One region of the Neptunicella sp. genome, then DNA from elsewhere that is predicted to be linked to it. Evidence: predicted binding sites of a transcription regulator. Region 1 holds the regulator's gene; each other region holds the start of a gene.
What was found. Region 1 encodes sigma-54, which starts transcription at its own class of promoters, with help from an activator protein. Its sites were predicted from a motif close to GTTGGCACGNNNNTNGNNT; they were not measured.
Positions count from the first base shown of each region.

Region 2: a site for sigma-54 is predicted at 2,931-2,949, ahead of ACTD55_RS02470 (kinase). Genes of this name have one in related genera too.
Region 3: a site for sigma-54 is predicted at 3,874-3,892, ahead of glnA (glutamate--ammonia ligase). Genes of this name have one in related genera too.
Region 4: a site for sigma-54 is predicted at 3,136-3,154, ahead of ACTD55_RS05995 (PEP-CTERM sorting domain-containing protein). Genes of this name have one in related genera too.

Region 1 is NZ_JBLWWF010000001.1:7,273-12,611, reverse strand. It holds gene lptA (lipopolysaccharide transport periplasmic protein LptA) at 1-465, shown strand, start outside; gene lptB (LPS export ABC transporter ATP-binding protein) at 467-1,192, shown strand; gene ACTD55_RS00065 (RNA polymerase factor sigma-54) at 1,272-2,720, shown strand; gene hpf (ribosome hibernation promoting factor) at 2,759-3,046, shown strand; gene ptsN (PTS IIA-like nitrogen regulatory protein PtsN) at 3,084-3,527, shown strand; gene rapZ (RNase adapter RapZ) at 3,524-4,375, shown strand; gene ACTD55_RS00045 (HPr family phosphocarrier protein) at 4,392-4,667, shown strand; gene ACTD55_RS00040 (LysE family translocator) at 4,709-5,329, shown strand.
Region 2 is NZ_JBLWWF010000002.1:245,202-250,540, forward strand. It holds gene ACTD55_RS02460 (glycosyl transferase) at 1-1,149, opposite strand, end outside; gene ACTD55_RS02465 (HAD-IIB family hydrolase) at 1,149-1,988, opposite strand; gene ACTD55_RS02470 (kinase) at 1,981-2,865, opposite strand; gene ppx (exopolyphosphatase) at 3,212-4,741, opposite strand; gene ppk1 (polyphosphate kinase 1) at 4,743-5,339, opposite strand, start outside.
Region 3 is NZ_JBLWWF010000016.1:4,135-9,473, reverse strand. It holds gene cyoA (ubiquinol oxidase subunit II) at 1-625, opposite strand, end outside; gene ACTD55_RS13220 (hypothetical protein) at 820-1,209, opposite strand; gene typA (translational GTPase TypA) at 1,664-3,502, opposite strand; gene glnA (glutamate--ammonia ligase) at 3,969-5,339, shown strand, end outside.
Region 4 is NZ_JBLWWF010000005.1:221,284-226,622, reverse strand. It holds gene ACTD55_RS06010 (ThiF family adenylyltransferase) at 1-585, shown strand, start outside; gene ACTD55_RS06005 (hypothetical protein) at 654-1,706, shown strand; gene ACTD55_RS06000 (PEP-CTERM sorting domain-containing protein) at 1,929-2,714, shown strand; gene ACTD55_RS05995 (PEP-CTERM sorting domain-containing protein) at 3,274-4,062, shown strand; gene prsT (XrtA/PEP-CTERM system TPR-repeat protein PrsT) at 4,801-5,339, opposite strand, start outside.

The DNA of each region.
Region 1 (5,339 bases):
CTGCTGGTTCCCCTACATGCTTTTGCTGATAAGGCTGATTTCAAGCAGCCACTGGAAATATTATCTGAAAATAACAAAGCAGACGGCATCGAAAAATCCGGATTCTACCGTGGTAATGTACATATTACCCAAGGCAGTTTGGTGATTGATGCCGATGAGGTGGATGTGATAGCCAAAGATGGTCCTGGCAGTGAAATTTTTATTGCTCGTGGCAATCCCGCCAGCTATCAGCAAAAGTCTGATGATGGCAGTATGATTAAAGCCTTAGCCAACGAAATCAAATATACCCTGGGCGAACGGGTATTAACGCTTACCACCAATGCCGAACTGCACTTACAAAACAGTATGGTTAAGGCCGAATTTATTGAGTTCGATATGGAAAATGAACAATTTAGTGCCAACGGCAGTAACGATGACGATGGACGCACGATCACTATCTATCAACCCGGCACACAGGAAAAATAAGATGGCAACCCTTAAAGCCACCCATTTAGCCAAATCCTACAAATCCCGTCAGGTGGTAACCGATGTGAGTTTACAAGTCTCTACTGGCCAAATTGTTGGATTATTAGGGCCAAATGGGGCAGGTAAAACGACCACCTTCTATATGATTGTCGGCTTGGTTCCTATCGATAAAGGTCAAATTTTTATTGATGATCAGGAGCTGACTTTGCAACCTATGCATGTTCGTGCCCGCAAAGGTATTGGATATTTACCGCAAGAGTCATCGATTTTTCGTAAATTGACGGTATGGCAGAACTTGATGGCGATTCTAGAAACTCGTAAAGATCTGAGTAAGGCTGAGCGCGAAGAGCATGCAGACGCCCTGTTGGATGAGTTCAACATTAATCATATTCGTAATAGTCTTGGTATGAGTTTGTCGGGTGGCGAACGGCGACGGGTAGAAATTGCCCGCGCATTATCTGCCGATCCGGAATTTATTTTGCTTGACGAACCCTTTGCGGGCGTCGATCCTATTTCTGTGACCGATATAAAGAAAATTATCAATCACCTCAAAGACCGGGGGATTGGCGTGTTAATCACCGATCACAATGTTCGTGAGACCCTTGATGTGTGCGAAACCGCCTATATCGTTAGTCATGGAGAATTAATTGCCCAAGGCAATGCCGAACAGGTGCTAAGTAATCAACAAGTAAGGGATGTATACCTGGGCGAGCAATTCAAGCTATAGTTAGCAAACAAAACATCAACCATTAGCAATGTAACAGCCTTAGCTGGTTTTTGAATTAACGGGACACGACAAGACGTAAATGAAGCCCTCATTACAATTAAAATTTAGCCAACAACTGACCATGACACCGCAGTTGCAGCAAGCCATCCGGCTGTTGCAATTGTCGACCATCGATCTTCAGCAGGAAATTCAGGAAGCCTTGGATGCCAATCCACTATTGGAAGCAGAAGATAATCAGGACTTCCCCGAAAACGAAAACAAAGATTCAGATAATGACTATGAAGCCAGTGACAGTATTGAGTCTGGTGATGCTCTAGAGAAAAATGAATTACCCGACGAATTACCTATCGATTCAACCTGGGATGAATATTACAGTGCATCCTCGGCGCCAGCCGCTCCCATTAGCGGTGGTGATGATGAACAAATTTATCAGGGTGAAACCACCGACAACATTCAAGAACATTTATTATGGCAAATGCGCCTGACCCACTTCAGTGAAACAGATATCGCGATTGCCACTGCCATTATTGATTCTATTGATGAATCCGGTTATCTCACCGTGTCTACTGAAGATATTCTGAATAGTCTCGATAATGAAGAAGTCGACATTGACGAAGTGAATTGCGTATTAAAACGGGTGCAAATGTTCGATCCTGTTGGTGTTGGATCACGAACACCGGCCGAATGTTTGATGGTACAGCTTAACCAGTTTGCCGCTGACACCCCCTGGCTAGAAGAAGCCAAACTGCTAATTACCCAATACATGGATTTACTGGCCAGTAAGGATTATCGCACTCTGATGCGCAAGGCGCGCCTAAATGAAGAACAACTGCGGGAAACCATACGATTAATTCAGACCCTTAATCCACGTCCCGGCAATGCCTTAATTACCACTGAGCCAGAATATGTGATACCGGACGTATCGGTGATGAAAAAGAATGGCCGCTGGGTTGTCGAACTGAATCCCGATAGTCTTCCCAAACTCAATATCAATCAGCAATATGCGGCCATGAGTCGCAGTGTCAAAAATACCAGCGACAGTCAGTTTATTCGCTCACACATGCAAGAAGCCAAGTGGTTTATTAAAAGTCTGCAAAGTCGCAACGAAACTCTGCTCAAAGTGTCCAACTGTATTGTGCAGCAGCAACAGGGATTTTTTGAATATGGTCCTGAAGCGATGAAACCAATGGTGTTAAATGATGTCGCAGAAATGGTGGATATGCATGAATCAACCATTTCCCGTGTCACCACACAGAAATATATGCATACCCCCAGAGGGATTTATGAACTGAAGTATTTCTTCTCCAGCCATGTCGCCACTGAAAATGGCGGTGAGTGTTCGTCCACTGCAATACGGGCATTAATTAAAAAGCTGGTTGCGGCAGAAACACAAAGTAAACCTCTGAGTGATAGTAAGATTGCGCAATTGTTGGCCGATCAAGGTATTATGGTTGCTCGGCGAACCATTGCAAAATACCGCGAATCATTAATGATTCCACCGTCTAACCAACGTAAAAGTCTGCTTTAACGGAGCAGCTTGAACGTCAAATTTAAGGAAGTCGCGATATGCAAATCAACCTGACTGGCCACCATGTCGAAATTACAGACTCACTACGTGATTACGTAGATAATAAATTTACCAAACTGGAAAGACATTTCGATCATATCAATAACGTCCATGTAATACTTAACGTCGAAAAGCTCAATCAAAAAGCCGAAGCGACGTTACATCTACATGGTGCTGAAGTCTTTGCTACCTCAGAGCGTAATGATATGTATGCAGCAATAGACAATTTAATTGACAAGCTTGATCGACAGGTGATTAAGCATAAGGAAAAAGTCAGTCGGCATTAATCCATATTAAATGACTCAGTAAAAGCAGTAATAATTAATGGAAATTAAAAATATACTCACTCCCGGCTGCACAGTTTGTGCAGCCGAAGATTCCAGTAAAAAACGTATTTTGGAAACCATCAGCAATATTGCTCACCAAGCATTGCCGCAATTGAGTTCGGATCAAATACTCGAAAGTCTGTTATCCCGAGAGAAAATGGGCAGTACCGGTATTGGTAATGGCATTGCCCTGCCCCATGGGCGACTGGCTGAACTGGATAAAGTACTGGGAATTTTAGTTACTTGCCAAACACCAATTAGCTTTGATGCAATTGATAACAAACCGGTGGATATATTCTTTGCTCTACTGGTACCCGCGGATCAAGCTCAAGGACATTTACAAACGTTGGCTACCATCGCCGGTAAATTAAGCGATAAAGATATTCTCAAACAAATACGTCAGGCCGAAAGCAATCATGAACTTTATGAGGCGATAATATGAAGCTGATGATTATCAGCGGACGTTCAGGCTCGGGAAAATCTATTGCGTTAAGGGTATTGGAAGATCTCGGCTATTACTGTGTTGATAATCTGCCGGTTAACTTACTCCCCACCCTGACTCACACCGTGGTGGATGAATATGATCAGGTCGCAGTCAGTATTGATGTGCGTAACCTACCCAAAGATCCCGATGAATTAGTCGAAATTCTCAATTATCTGCCCGATAGCTGGGATATGAATATTGTCTATCTGGATGCCAGTGACGATGTATTAATTAAACGCTTTAGCGAAACTCGTCGTTTACATCCCTTATCCCGACATAATAAATCCCTTAGTGAAGCCATCATGGCAGAAACTAAACTGTTGGCTCCCATCATTGAACGTGCTGATTTGTATCTGGATACCGGCGAACTGTCCGTGCATCAGCTAGCTGAATTGGTCCGTGAAAGGATATTGGGTAAAAAAAGCTCTCGTTTAGTCATTGTATTTGAGTCATTCGGATTTAAACATGGCATTTCCAAAGACGCTGATTATGTATTCGACTCACGTTTTTTGCCCAATCCTCACTGGGAACCGGATTTGAAACACCTGACCGGATTAGACAGCGCCGTACAGAATTTTCTTGGTGCACAACCTATTGTGACTAAATTCATCTGGCAAATACAAAATTTGATTACCACCTGGCTTCCCCACTTAGAGCGGAACAACCGCAGTTACGTAACAATTGCAATTGGTTGTACCGGTGGCCAACACCGTTCAGTGTATGTGGCAGAAGCTTTGTGTAATAACATCCGTAATACTCACCCAGATGTACAAATCCGTCATCGTGAACTCAATCGCACTCCTTGATTAGGTAATGCTGTAAATGAACCGAATTGAAAAATCTCTGGTGATCCAGAATAAATTAGGATTACATGCCCGCGCGGCCACTCAATTAGCTAAACTTGCCAATCAATTTGATGCGCAAGTGACCATCCAGCAACAAGATAAAAGTGCGTCAGCCAATAGTGTATTAGGGTTGATGATGCTGGAAAGCCATCAAGGCAAAGAAATCACCGTAATCAGTGAAGGGGTCGATGCAGCGGCGGCAATGGATGCTGTGGAAGAACTCATTGCCAAAAAATTTAACGAAGCAGAATAAACTGCTTACGTGCTCCTCATTTTTCTTCTGATGTACTTTTAATGCCAGATTTAACCCTACTCGCCGCGTTCATTCCGACCTTCTTTTTTGTTTCCATTACTCCCGGCATGTGTATGACATTAGCCATGACGCTGGGCATGAGTATTGGCGTCCGTCGTACATTGTGGATGATGATAGGAGAAGTGATTGGCGTTGCGATCGTCGCGATTGCCGCGGTACTCGGTGTGGCCAGCATTATGCTTAACTCCCCCGAACTTTTCACAGGATTAAAATGGCTGGGCGGCGCTTATTTGGGTTATATCGGTATAAAGATGTGGCGCGCCAACACCAGCATATCACTTAACCAGCCAACCGATTATGACGTAAGCCGCCATGCGTTGTTTTCACAAGGCTTGGTCACTGCTATTGCCAATCCTAAAGGCTGGGCATTTATGCTGTCATTACTGCCCCCGTTTATCGATATTGAACGTGAAGTGGCACCACAACTGATGGTGCTGGTGAGTATTATCATGCTCAGTGAACTGATCTGCATGACGATTTACGCCACTGGAGGTAAAAGCTTACGATTATTCCTTTCTCGGGGAGATAATATTAAATGGTTACATCGTATTGCCGGCAGTTTAATGATAGTTGTCGGTTTTTGGCTGGCCATTGACAATTAACCACGACTCC
Region 2 (5,339 bases), on a different contig from region 1:
CACCCTATTCCAACTAGGAATAAAAGGACGATCCATCGGGTTTTCCAAAAAATTTTGCCCGGCAGTCATAATATTTCGGGCAAACATTTCAACCGCTTTTTCTTCATTATGAATATCCAGTTTTAACCCGTTCATCACCGCATCGTTGTGATAAGTTTCAACAAAGTCCAATGCAATGCGAAAGTACGTTGCCTTGAGTGAGCGGAAAGTTTCACTACTAAAGGTTTGTCCCTGAGTTGCCAGTTTGCGTAACAACGCCTTGGTAATATCAATCGACATTTTGGATAAGCCGGCTGCCTGATCATCCAAAGACAATTCCTGATGCTTGTGATCGTAAGTTTTAGCAATATCCACCTGACACAAACGGTTACTGGCATAGTTACGGTACATTTCCGACAGAACCCCGATTTCCAGTCCCCAATCACTGGGAATACGAATGTCATTTAGTACATCACGTCGAAAGGAAAACTCACCCGCCAATGGATAACGAAAACTGTCCATAAATTCCAGATAAGGGCTGTGACCAACAATAGATTTCAGCGCTCTAAGTAATGGCGTGACCAGCAAACGTGATACGCGACCATTCATCTTGCCATCGGCCACCCGCGCGTAGAAACCTTTACAAAACTCATAGTTAAAATTGGGGTGCGCAACCGGGTAAATCAGTCTGGCTAATAATTCACGGTTATAGGTCAAAATGTCACAATCGTGTAAGGCCACTGATTCCGCTTTACCGGAAGCCAAAATATAGCCCATGCAATACCACACATTACGCCCCTTCCCTAGTTCTCTGGGCGCCAATTCCAAATCGGCAAGCTCGGCATCCAGCGCTTTTAAACGTGGGCCGTCATTCCACAAAATACGATGTTCCTGCGGAAATTTGTCAAAAAACTTCAGGGCATGCCGGTACTGATCTTCACTGGCTCGATCCAATCCCACCACAATCTGCGACAGATAAGGCACATCACATAAATGATTTACAATATTGGGTAGCGCCTCACCTTCCAACTCGGAAAATAACGACGGTAAGATCAATGCCATCGGACGTTTCTCAGCAAACTGAACCAATTCCTGTTCCAACTCTGCGACCGGCCGTTCGGCCAGATTATGTAAGGTGGTTACCACCCCATTTTGATAAAAATCCGCCATTATTTACTCCTAAAATATTGCTGCATAATAATTTCGATACACTCACTCCAGCCCTCAGGGCCGGGTAATGTGCTGGTAAAAAGGTGTTGTATTCGAGCCAACTGAGGGAGTGGTTGTACTGGAGAGAGTATTCTTACTGCGATATTGGCCATCTCCAACATGGCAATATCGTTATGGCTATCCCCGATGGCAATGGATTTATACTGCACATCGCCTTCACCCTGACGGCTAAACTCCTCTACCAACCACTGCATGGCTATGCCTTTATTACATTCACCAGAAACATGAATAAAGCGTCCGCCCTGCAACGGATCGGCGCCTAATGCCACTAAGGCATCGATAAACGCTTCACGCTGTTGTTCATCGCCATGCCATAACACCGGCTCACTAAAATGACGTTCTGCCGCCTGCTCAGCTTGTTGAACCGATAAGCCGGTGGTGTCACAAATACGCTGCACACTCATGGTGGCAAAATGTTCAAATAAGCCGGCAAAATCAGATTCCACTTTCGCTAACAGCGTTAACCAGTGCTGTCGCTCTTTACTAAAGGTTTTAACCCAATACTGTTGATAGCTTTCAGTATTATCGGGTTGCTGGGGAAAATACCCTTGTGGGATAAACACGGCTGCGCCATTCTCAACAATAAAGGGCGCGTCCAAGGTGAGTTCTTGATGCAATTCGTCTAATTCAGCTGCGGTTTTACTGGTATTGGGTACCACCGGTACATTAAGTTGATGTAGTCTAGCTAACGTAGCGTCAGCAGCTTGATGGCTGTAAGTGTCGTGATCCAGTAACGAACCGTCCAAATCAGTAAAAATAATATAACGGTTTTCAAGCATAAGCTTCCTTACTATTGAGTGAGATAATCTGACGATTTTTATCCAGTTTAAACACCTGATCACACCGGGCCGGCAAGGTTTGCAAACCATGTTCAGTCAAACGCTGATAATGCTGGATAAAATCACAAATTTGTCGGGTCGTCATAATATGACTTTGCGCTGCGGGGTCAGTACTGGCGGCAAGCTTCTTCTCCTGTTCCAGCCGCCACTGAAAAACGTGATCAAAACTAGGCGCCTGCAACATCAACCAGTAATCCATCATCTCGTAAAGCGGCTCATAATGAGTCTTAAGTTGCTGGTTGACATAGTGGCGCCATAAACGCCGCTCATCCTGTTCTGATTCAAGACTATTAACCGACTGTTCAAGCTCACTGGCAGACTGCGCCGTCACGCCCCAACACCAGCCTTCGAATATGACAATATCTACCGGTGTTTTTACCACAGGCCAATACATTGACGACAACGGGTTATCCATCGCCTTACTAAATTTAGGTAGCGCCACTTCAGTTCCGGTTTCAGCTAAATGACCAAGAACCAGTTTTGCCATTGCTATATCATGGGTACCGGGTACGCCACGGGTTTGTAGCAATGGATGCACTTTCATTGCCAATTCAGCGCGTTGCTGGCGACTTAAATAAAAGTCATCCAGCGATAGTACCACCACTTTCAGAGCGTGATTCTCGGCCAAATATTGCTGGATGAAATCAGCGAGGGTGGACTTGCCCGAGCCCTGGCAACCATTTAGTCCCACATAAAAGGGTCGTTTTGCACCTTCATGGTGCACGACAAGTTGTTCAGCCAATGGGACATACCACTGCTTGGCTGTATCAATAAAATCATCATTTAGCCTGTGTTTAGTGATAAATTCGGCAAACATTTGCGGGTTCTCCAGTAAATTAAAGGGTATTTTTTATTATTGTGTTAACGCATCCATACCGACTGTTTCAACATTTGTGCCAGCCCCTTAACTTTAGAAGATAAAAGCCCCCACAGCAGAATGCCCTGTCACAACAACAGGCCGATTAATTGGTATAAATATAAAAGGCCAATCAAACGAATTACGCTAATTGACCTTGATGAAATGACTGATTTATTTAATAAGTAACAACAACTGGAGGGTTTGCACTAGAAATGAAGCGGTCAAACGATTGCCAGCAATGCTTGTTGTTTAGCGAGCCAATTGTTTCAGATTACCTATCATCGCCCCAAGTCGGTCGCAATAATCATTCAAACTGCAATTCAATTTTCAGGGTGTGAATTTGTTCGGCTTCCCGCGCTAAATCGGCGGCTAATAAGGGTTGTTCATCTAGCCATTGATCCGCAAAAGTGAGGCTAATAACTGAATTTTTACTTTGTACATCAAGCTTTGGCACGCTGTCATCCTGACGCTGGATATTTAACAACACCGCTAAACGCAGTAAAGCAATCAATTTATACACTTGCCCTGTGTCATATTGATCCAGCTCTGGTAATTCAGCCAGCCGAATTTTTTTACGATGGACTCCCGCCAGCATCGCAAGCAACTCCTGCTGCTCCTGATTAAAACCGGGTAATTCCACTTGTTGCAATATGTAAGCTGAATGACGCTGTACTGCGCGGGAATTAATCTGCAACCCCACTTCATGTAACAACGCAGCCCAACCGAGCATGCTTTTCAATTCGTTATTATCGAGTTGCCACCCAGACTGACATGCATCATACAATTGCATGGTGGTGGCCAGCACACGACGGGCCTGCTCGGTATCCACATCGTAACGAGTTGCGAGACTCTCGGCACTGCGCTGACGAATATCATTACGGGCGAGACCGTCTTCCATTTCATAGATCACGCCTTCCCGCAACGCACTGGTGGAATAGGCCATTTCTGCAATATCAAAACTTTTAAATACGGCGGTTAAGATTGCTAATCCCGCCACAAAAACAGGCTGGCGATCTTCGCCCAAGCCATCAAGCTGAATATCCTCAACCCGATCCGCTTTGCAGCACAGTTCACTAATTTGCGCTAAATCCGCCAGATCAATCGTGCTTTTTTGCGGATTGGCGGATAATTTGGCCGCCACATCGAGAATAGTTCGAATGGTACCGGAGGTGCCAATACAGCATTGCCATCCCAATTTACGGTATTTTTTATCCAGTAATTCCAATTCCTGCTGAGCCGCAGTAACCGCGCGATTAAACCTTTTCTTACTCACATCACCGTTGGCAAAAAACCGTTGGGTATAGCTCACACAGCCCATTTTCACGCTACGCAGTAATAAGGGTTCCAATCCTTCACCGATGATACACTCGGTTGAGCCACCACCAATATCTACCACCAGTCGTTGCCCATCATCATAACTGGTATGCGCGACACCCGAATAAATCAGTCGCGCCTCTTCGATACCAGAAATAATTTCCACCGGATAGGGCATGATTTTACGAGCCGCTTTGATAAAGACTTTGGCGTTTTTAGCCTTGCGCAGAGTATGTGTTGCGACAATCCTGACACTATCAGGGCTAAACCCGGTCAGGCTTTGAGCCATTAGCGCAAGAATATCCAACCCTCGGCTAATCGCTTCATCAGATAACACATCATTATCGTCCAGCCCTTCTGCCAATCTGACTTTTTGTTTAATGGTATGCAGTATTTGTACGGAATCAGCGACTATCCGGGCCACAACCAGATGAAAACTATTCGAACCTAGATCCAGTGCAGCGACTTTGGTTGATTCACGGTTTTCTATATCAGTAAACGCGCTCTCTGGGGCCGGCATATTATTCCTGTTCCAGTGATTTCAAGTAAGTATAGATTTCCTGTTGGGCACGCAACTTCTTACGGTTACCGCGGGGAACATAACGATTGGACTGTTCTTTATCAATAACACGAGCCTTAAGCGTATCCTGAAATTCTATTTCAAGCATATGCAAAATACGCTGTTTGAGTTTTTCATCATACACCGGACAGGCCACTTCCACCCGATGATCCATATTACGCGTCATCCAGTCTGCGGAAGAAATGAATATTTTATGCTCTCCGCCATTCTCAAATACTTGTACCCGTGGATGCTCCAAAAATCGATCGACAATGCTAATTACAAAAATATTATCACTTAAGCCCTGCACGGCAGGCAATAAAGAACACATGCCTCGTACAATGGCGCGAATTTTCACCCCAACCTGACTGGCTTTATACAACTCATCAATAAGCTGCTGATCGACCAGATTATTTAATTTTAGGGTAATACTGGCACTTTTACCTTCACGACTGTTTTGAATTTCTTCGCGGATCAAGGCTAAAATTTTGGCTCGACTGTTCAGTGGCGAAACCTGTAAGTGCTGGAATTTATGCCGACGATAAGGTGCCTGAATAAT
Region 3 (5,339 bases), on a different contig from region 1:
CACCGCTGTAATTAGCCGAGTAGCCATCGTAAGTACCAGGGTGATCAGCAATCAAATGAACTTGCGTTTCCATCCCTGCCATGGAATAGATTTGACTTCCCAGTTGTGGAATAAAAAACGAATTCATCACACTTTCAGAGGTAATTTTGTATTCCACTGGCACGCCGGCAGGAAATGCCAACTCATTCACTGATGCAATGCCCAGATCGGGATAAATAAACAGCCATTTCCAGTCCAGTGACACCACTTGCACTGTCATGTGTTTGCCCTGGCCTTCCAGAGGTTTGTAGGGATCGAGTTCCTGTGTGGACTGCCAGGTAATGACCCCAAGCACCACCACGATGATGATAGGAATTAACCACACCACTGCCTCTATCTTGGTCGAATGAGCCCATTTGGGAGCGTAAATTTCAACATCACGACTGGCGCGATATTTCCAGGCGAAATACAAGGTCAAGACGATGACCGGTATCACCACTAACAACATTAATATGGTCGAAATGATGATCAGATTTTTCTCATCTACGCCGACCTGACCTTTAGGATCAAGTATGCCGCCAGAGCAGCCACAGAGCATCAGCCCTATTGCTAATAAAGCGAGTTTGCAAAGGTTTCGAATAAACAAAACAATGTTTCCTTTAACCCAGAGATTGACAACGTCATCGTCCGCGAAGAACGATATGTGAACTCCGACAACGGTCGGAAGTATTAAGCCAAATGACTGCAGGGGCCGATCACAAGGACCGAAAAAAGGAAAATGAAACCAGCACCTTGAAACACTAACTCCCGCAGGAAGTTAAGCGAATCAAACAACAATCATTACTGGCTAAATGGAGGTGCCCGACATCCATGAGCGTATTGCAACAGGTTGCGGACAGAGGTATCGACAAATGTGACGATCTTGCGATTAACTATCGCGCCGAACAGGCGCAAAAAGTGGAGTAAATCAAGGAGTAACAAACACAATAAAAACAGGACTGGGCGAGTTAATTGTGCCACCACAATTAATGCACTAATACAGACTGCGGTTAAAAACTCGATAATCGGCAGTTGATTAAACTGGCCAATAAATTCAGACGCGTTGTCGGTGATACCACATATATCAAGTAGTACTTCGAGACAAAAAAATAATACTAGCAGCACACCATAACAAGCCACCCGCTCCAGTTTGGAACAGATTAATTTGGAAAATGGCGTAGAAAACTGCATTAAAATTTAACTACCTTAATGGCTAACATCGTCGATTTAATATAAACAAGTGGCAAAAAACGATAAATTTGAGCAACTATAATACCAACCATAAAGACAGGGATAAAGAGCTATTAACTGGATTAATCAGCTTGACCACATATAAATCAATAAATATTAAAATAAATAATTTTAATATATTGTTTTATAAATAATTTTTAAAATTAAAGCCTCACCAAAAACAAAACTAATAAAGGCAAAAACCAGGAATAAAACACTTTAATACAGTTAAAAAAGCAAAGTTGGCATCGAAAAACACAAGAGGACAACATAAATGAAACATGTTATTAACTTTGAGTTTGATCAATGTTAACCATGCATATAAAAAAATCCGATAAACATTGGTTTATCGGATTTATTACAAAATGGTTGCTAACCGAGCAAACTAGCTGATTAGACGGCTGTTAATCCACCATTAAGAACGTGGTGCACGTCCAGCTTGCTTACGCAAGGTTTCAGTCAATAGCTTTTTACGGATACGGATACTTTCCGGAGTAACTTCGACCAGTTCATCGTTATCAATAAATTCCATCGCTTGTTCTAACGATAATTTAATCGGTGGTACCAAAGTTTGTGCTTCGTCAGTACCCGATGCACGTACGTTGGTTAACTGTTTACCTTTAAGGGCATTAACAGTTAAGTCATTATCACGGCTATGAATACCAATGATCATGCCTTCGTATACTTCGACACCGTGACCGATAAATAAACGTCCACGCTCTTGCATGTTAAACAAGGCATTCGTCAACGCTTTACCTGTGGCGTTGGCAATCAATACACCGTTCTTACGTTGACCGATAGTGCCGCCTTTATGGGGACCATAATGATCAAAAGTGTGGTACATCAAACCGGAACCTGACGTTAAGGTCATAAAATCAGTTTGGAAACCAATCAAGCCACGGCTTGGCATCACGAAATCCATACGGATACGGCCTTTACCATCTGGGGACATGTCGGTTAATTCCGCTTTGCGGGTACCTAACTGTTCCATAATGGAGCCCTGATGTTCTTCTTCACAGTCAATGGTGACCGTTTCAAAGGGTTCTTCCAGCTTACCATCAACCGTTCTTACAATTACTTCAGGACGAGATACCGCTAATTCGTAGCCTTCACGACGCATGTTTTCAATCAGAATACCCAAGTGTAATTCACCACGTCCCGACACTTTGAATTTATCCGGATCCGGTGTTTCTTCAACACGCAACGCCACGTTATGCACTAATTCAGCTTTCAGACGGTCCAGAATATTACGTGACGTAACGTACTTACCTTCTTTACCCGCAAATGGAGAAGTATTTACCTGGAAGGTCATTGTAACGGTAGGCTCATCAACCGTTAATGCAGGCAAGGCTTCAACGTTATTTTGATCGCAGATGGTGTCAGAAATTTTAAGCTCACCTAAACCAGTAATCGCAATAATATCGCCCGCATTCGCTTTATCCACTTCGTGACGCTCTAGTCCCAAGTAACCTAATACTTGACCTACTTTACCATTGCGCTTAGTGCCATCAGCACCAACAATGGTAACTTGTTGATTGGTTTTAACTGAACCACGAGTAACACGCCCCACACCGATAACGCCTACATAGGAGTTGTAATCCAGCTGGGAAATTTGCATTTGGAATGCGCCGTCAATATCCGCAGCAGGAGGAGCCACGTGTTCAACAATAGTTTCAAATAACGGCGTCATATCAGTGCCGGCTTGATCCGATTCTAAAGATGCCCAACCATTTAATGCAGAGGCGTAAACCACTTGGAAATCAAGCTGCTCATCAGTCGCTCCCAAGTTATCAAACAAATCAAATACCTGATCCATAACCCAGTCAGGACGTGCGCCTGGTTTATCAATTTTGTTAATTACTACGATGGGTTTAAGACCTTGAGCAAAGGCTTTTTGGGTTACAAAGCGGGTTTGTGGCATTGGACCTTCTTGCGCATCAACCAGCAGTAATACCGAGTCAACCATCGACATAACACGTTCTACTTCACCACCAAAGTCAGCGTGTCCCGGAGTGTCCACAATATTAATGCGGTATTCGTTCCACTTAATGGCAGTATTTTTGGCCAGGATAGTAATCCCACGCTCTTTTTCTATATCGTTGGAATCCATCACACGCTCTTCGGCTTCACCGCGACCTTCGAGGGTGCCTGATTGCTGTAATAACTTATCAACCAAGGTTGTTTTACCGTGGTCAACGTGAGCAATAATTGCAATATTGCGAAGCTGCTCGACTGAAGGAAGTTGTGATGTCATGTTTTTCTCGATTAATTAAATAAAAAATATTCTTACCGGGGTTTAGCCAGTATGGCTTTAATTCTTCAAATATCAGCTAGAATTAGCGACCCCTATAATGCTGGCGGCGGATTGTACAGGGTAATGAGCAAATTAGCGACGATACTTTATCAAGATAAGCTATTTTTTAGATTATTTAATCTGCACGCCATATTGACCGGTTATAACTTTTTCCATTCAAATGTCATTATTAAACGTTTTTTTATTACAAATGCACCATTATGCACCATAATGATCCACTCTGGATCATTATGGTGCGACAAATCCATAAGGCGACATAACATCGCACCAGCCTAGAGCCTATATTATCTGGATAAAATCAGATACGCTTAATTGGCATGATTATAGCTATAGATTCACGTTAGTAATTTTGAAAATATATTTCAGAAATATCTTTAACGTCTTTGTACTTTTACCGGAGGACATAATGTCAGTAGAAAAGGCTTTAGAATTAATTAAAGAAAGTGAAGCGAAATTTGTTGATTTGCGTTTCACTGATACAAAAGGAAAAGAGCAGCACGTATCAATTCCTGCACATCAAGTTGATGAAGAGTTCTTCGAAGAAGGAAAAATGTTCGATGGTTCTTCGATTTCCGGTTGGAAAGGTATCAACGAATCAGACATGGTGTTAATGCCAGATTCTGCAAGCGTTGTTATTGACCCTTTCTCAGAAGAAACTCAAGTCAATGTTCGCTGTGATATTTTAGAGCCTAGCACTATGCAAGGTTACGAACGTGATCCACGCTCTGTTGCTCGTCGTGCCGAAAATTATCTTAAAACCACCGGTATCGGTGATACTGCATTTTTTGGTCCTGAACCAGAGTTTTTCTTGTTTGATGACGTAAAATTCAACGCAGACATGTCTGGTTGTTTCTACAAAATTGACTCTACTGAAGCGAAATGGAATTCAGGTACTGAGTACGAAGGTGGCAACATGGGTCACCGTCCTGGTGTTAAAGGCGGATATTTCCCGGTTCCTCCTGTTGATTCTGCACATGATATTCGTGCTGCTATGTGTTTGGTTATGGAAGAAATGGGCTTGGTTGTTGAAGCACATCACCATGAAGTTGCCACTGCAGGACAAAACGAAATTGCTTGTCAATTCAACACGTTAGTTAACAAAGCTGACGAAGTTCAAATTTATAAATATGTTGTCCACAACGTTGCACACGCTTACGGTCAAACGGCTACTTTTATGCCTAAACCACTAGTAGGTGACAATGGTTCAGGTATGCACGTGCATCAGTCAATCAGTAAAGGTGGCAAGAACATTTTTGCGGGTGACAAATACGGTAACTTGTCTGAAGAAGCGTTGTACTACATTGGCGGTATCATTAAGCACGCACGCGCGATTAACGCCTTTACCAACCCTTCAACTAACTCGTACAAGCGTTTAGTACCGCACTTTGAAGCACCGGTTATGCTAGCTTATTCTGCGTGCAACCGCTCTGCCTCTATTCGTATTCCACATGTGACCAGCGATAAAGCCCGTCGTATTGAAGTACGTTTCCCTGATCCAACAGGTAACCCTTACCTAAGCTTCTCGGCAATGCTAATGGCCGGTCTTGACGGTATCAAAAACAAGATCCACCCTGGTGATGCTATGGATAAAGACTTGTATGACTTGCCTGCAGAAGAAGCGGCAGAAATCCCGACTGTATCAAGCTCGTTGGAAATGGCTTTGGAAGCATTGGATAGCGATCGTGAATTTTTGACCGCTGGCGGTGTATTCACTGATGATATGATTGATGCTTATATTCAACTAAAACGTGCCGACGTTGAAAAGCTAAACATGACT
Region 4 (5,339 bases), on a different contig from region 1:
GATGTTAATCCACAAGTTGAGATTAATGAATTCCCCGATGGGATTAATGACCAAAATGCAGAAGCCTTTTTAGAAGGTGTCGACCTCTACATTGATAGTTTGGATTTTTTTGCTATTGCAGCTCGTCGTAAGGTATTTGAACTTTGCGCATTAAAAAATATTCCTGCCATTACCGCTGCTCCATTGGGGATGGGGACGGCGTTTTTATGCTTTATGCCTGGACAGATGACGTTTGAAGAATACTTTGGGATGGAAGGAGCTTCAGAAACGGAACAATATTTGCGTTTCTATTTAGGTTTAGCGCCCGCTAGTTTGCAATCGCAGTATTTGGTTGATCCAACCCGTTTAGACTTAAATGCCAAAAAAGGCCCTTCAACTATTATCGGCTGCACTATGAGTGCAGGTGTCGCCGCATCATATGCGGTTAAAATTTTATTGGGCCGAGGTGATTTAGTTTGCGTTCCTCAAGGCATGCATTGGGATCCCTATTTAAATAAAATGGAAATTACCTGTATAAAAGATGGACATAAAAACCCGGATTTTCAGGCAAAGTTGAATCAAGCCAAAATAGCATTTGGCATTTAAACCGATTTCACACTCATACCCTGATAAATATAACCTAGCCTAACTTACTACTAAAACATGGCAAATATATGAATGAAGAATTGCAAACCAGGCTGATTCAAGCTGCTATCCATGCGCCATCAGCAGATAATTCACAACCATTCAAATTTAAATGGCTGAGCAATAATATATTACAGCTTTTTCTCGATCCATTGCTAAGCGGTCAAGCTACCGACAATACATTTGTGTTATCTGACCTGGCAATGGGAGCGGTAATTGAATCAGTCGTATTGGAAGGAATTTCTTTAGGTTTACAATCATCTGTTACGTTATTTCCTGAAAATGATGCTGATCACTACTTTGTGGCTCAAATTAGTTTTGAGAGTTCAAATGATGTTCACCTCACTAAAGAATCCACTCTGGCACAGCAAATTCCGTTGCGTTGCACTGACAGGCGCTTTCCATTTGAGGGCGAAGTTTCTGATCAAATGATTAAGGATATTCAATCGGTGATCAATGAATCTGACTGCCAGTTGTTGGGGTTTAATCAAAAAAATAAGATAGATGACATTATTCCAACAATATATAAAGCTGAAAAAGTTAGGTTTGAGTCTGATCAACTGCATCAGGAATTATTCAACACAGTTTCATTTACTAGAGAAAAAGTCGATTCAGGTATGAATTTGGACGTGTTGGGTATCAGCAAATTTGAATCTAAAGGATTTGAGTGGATGAGTAGTTGGAAAGTAATGAACTGGCTGAATAAGCTTGGTGCTAGTGGTCAAATTGCTAAAAAATCCGTCGTTAACCCAATTAAACAATCCCCCGCCTTATTATTATTGACTGCTTCGGACGTATCTCGTAAAGGCATTGTTAATACTGGTAGGCAATTACAGCGAGTTTGGCTCAAGTGTACCGAAATGAAGCTGTCGGTACAGCTATATGCGGCGCCAGGTGTACTTTCATTAGCAAAACCGGATCTAAGCCCGCCTTTAATGGATATCATTAATACAGTGGAGCAGGAAATGCAGCATGTAACTGCTGGATTAGGTGCGGGGGTGATGTTTTTGAGAGTTGGTAAACACAGTGGTCAACCGCCAAGGACCGATCGCAGAAACATGAAATCCTTCTTAAAAAACTAGTGTCAATATATTTTACACATCCCATGTTCTTTATTAGATAAATATCATAGTGTTTTTACAAATTATTCTTATTTTTCAAAATGATAACTTTTCGTTAAGCGGGTTGGCTTTTCTTTTGCATTATTACTGTCGGTACAGCTTTTCAGTGTAGTTGTCGTTGTTAAAAAGCTTAGAGCTGACAGTACATAATTTAAGTTATGAAATGATACAAAGGATACAATTATGAATATCAAGAAAACTTTAATTGGTGGTGCAGCGGCTCTTGGCCTATCAACAAGTGCACTAGCCGTAAATGTTGGTGGTGTAGTCTGGGATCCAGATAGTTTCTTTGACTTCACATCAAATTCCAATTTGATTGAAGATTTGCTGGATCCAGGTCCTGATGGTGTGTTTATGACTGCCGATGATGTTGTAGATACATTGAATGGCTTTGGTTTGGTTACCGGTATCAATGGTACTAACGAATCTGCATTTTGTCCTAGCGGTTGCGAGCTTACTTATGAATTCGGTGGTTTTACTGTCGCCAGTTTCATTCCTGATGGTGGTGGTGCTCGGATTGGTTTTACCGGTGGCTGGGTTAATTTCTATGTGGATTCTGCTACTGCTTATGATCCCGGAGATAAAAGTACTGCTGTTGATGGTGGTGCGCCATGGTTATCTTTGACTGCCCATGAAACGCTTAGCGGTATTCATGGTATTATGACCAGTATTGATGCGACATTGAGTACATACGGTGGTGGTACTGATGCTGGTTTAGGTGGTGGGCTGCTTGATGTTGTTGGCGGCGCCGCAATGGCTAACTTTGATACAGATACACAAACTGATGGAGCAGATTGGGTATTTAGTACCAGTTTCCAACCGATCCCTGCAGGTCCAACTCCTGATGGTCTAGAGTTGTTTGGTACCGCTGATTTCCGTGGTACATCAATCCCAGAACCTTCTTCAATTGCGATTTTAGGTTTAGGTCTGTTAGGTTTAGCTGGTGCTTCTCGCAGACGCCAGAAATAAGTCAATAAACCTTTATATAATTGATTGAGAACCGCCAGAAGTTACTTCTGGCGGTTTTTTCGTTTCTACGTGGGCTTACTTTCAAATGTGCTAGCTAGACGAGGCGATTGTCTTGCTAAATGAAATTTACATTCGGGCTTTGGTTGGATACAGGTAATCTAGCATATTCACAAACCGCTGCTTTGTGCTTTGAGGAGCGAATTTTAACCCGAGTATATTGAAAGCAGGTTTTCTACATGAGTCACCTGGAGCATTGTTGGGCATGCTCATGCTGCAAATTCGTTCAGAACAATTAGATCCCGCATCATTTACCCGAACTAGGGTGTCAGTAAATTTTACAGTGAATGTCGCCAGTTGCGATTAATATAAATTCAAAGTTTAAAAAATACATGTAAAACAACATGTTACACTTAATTGAAAAGTTGGCCCAATGCTTGCTTCAACTAAGGTAGTTCGTAAGGCTCATAACGAGTTTAACGGATAAACTAAACGAGTCTTTTTAATTTTAGATATTAATGTTGATGTAGAAGTTGATGTTGATGTAGAGGTAGAGGTAATTATGAATAAGGCAATTTTTTCCGCAGCAGCTTTAGCATTAAGTCTTAGTGCTTCAGCAATCGCGTCACCAGTTAATGTTGGTGGTGTAGTCTGGGATCCAGACAGTTTCTTTGATTTCACTTCAAATTCGAATTTAGTAGAAGATCTGCTTGATGCAGGTGCTGACGGTGTGTTCGGTACTGCTGATGACGTAGTCGATACTTTAAGTGGTTTTGGTCTGGTTACCGGTTTAAATGGTACCAACCAGTCTACTTTCTGCCCTAGTGGTTGTGAACTAACCTTTGAATTTGGCGGTTTTGAAATTGCCAGTGTTATCCCTGACGGTGGTGGTGCACGTCTTGGCTTCACTGGTGGCTGGATTAACTTCTATGTTGACTCATCTACAGCTTATAATGCTCTGGACAAAAGCACTGCGGTTGATGGTGGCACTCCTTGGTTGTCGCTGCAAGCACATGAAACTTTCAGTGGTATTCATGGTATTATGACCAGTATCGATGCAACCTTGAGCTCATACGGTGCGGGTACTGATGCCGGTCTTGGTGGCGGTTTACTAGATGTTGTTGGTGGTGCTGCAATGGGCAACTTTGATACCGACACACAAACTGACGGTGCTGACTGGGTATTTAGTACCAGTTTCCAACCTATCCCTTCAGGCGCAACTCCTGACGGTTTAGAATTGTTTGGAACTGCGGATTTCCGTGGTAGTTCAATTCCAGAGCCATCTTCAATTGCTATCTTGGGTTTAGGCCTGTTGGGCCTGGCTGGTGCTTCGCGCAGACGCCAGAAGTAAGCAAAACAAGAAATATTAGTACTATTGAGGCCGTCAGAACTTTTGGTTCTGGCGGTTTTTTTATTTTTGCTATTTAACCTCAACTCTGGATAAGAAATGTCGTTTTTATTTGAAATACTTCTTATATTTTAAAGGGTTATAGTAATTTCAACTATTGTTCGAGAGAAGATAAAGGTACAGCACAGGCAGATTTGTTCAGATAAAGGCGTTCGCCAAGTGGTTTAGTTATTCTAAACCCTTTGCGAATAACGCATAGCTGGGCAAATATGGCTGTGCTGTAGGGCGTTGCTTATACAGAGTTGAGGTTATTTGGCATTGGGTTATTTAGCTATCGTACAACGCTTCTACTACTAATATTCTATTGCCTTAAACCTTCGCTCGCCTTGCCGGTTTTCTCATTCGCTTATATGTTCTAATCAACCGTTCAGTCAACGCGACTTTGGCGCTGTTAATAAATTGATTTTGATTTGGCGCGACAGCCATCTATTCGCAGATTGGCATTGGAATAATTTCCAGCCAAGAGAAAGATACTGAGTTGGGATGTTTGGGATCCACATACAGCTAAATAGGAGTACCCCTACAAGTAAATTAAACTGTGGTGATGCTCTTCCACCTATTTTGATCAATCTCATCATGCACAGCATGTGGCTCGATACCATTATATCAAGTTAAAGCAAGCAGATTAGTATAGCGGGCATGGCAGCATGCTTATCAAAATCATGCTGCCACTGGAGTGTGTTAAGGAATTTTCTTTGATAGTTCAGTTCGCGTATTACGCTGAACGGAGCTTAGATCTTTCATCTCACGCATCATTAAACTTGCTTTACTGTATTGCTTAAGTTCGATTAATACTTCTGCAAGATGTAATACAATATCGTTGATATTAGGTGCTTTTTTAGCTGCTGAACTTAGATATTGATAAGCTTGATCCAAGTTGCCACTTTTAAACTCAACCCAACCCATTGTATCTAATATTTGCGGCATATCTGGAGCCAGTTTTAAAGCCTTTTGTGCAGGCACTCTAGCCCCTTCAATATCACCACTCTGTATTCTGTTGTAAGCCAGATTGTTGAGAACTTGCAAATTTTCGCCATATTTATCAATTGACTGAGCATAAATTTGGCCTGCTTTTTCGTAGTTTTTGGTAAATGTATAAAAGTTTGCGACTCCATACATAAAGCTTTTGGGTGGATTTTTAGTGCTATTTAGTTGTTCTATCAATACTTTTTCAGCTTCATCAATTTGGTTATTTCCTAGCATAGCTTTTGCAAGCATTG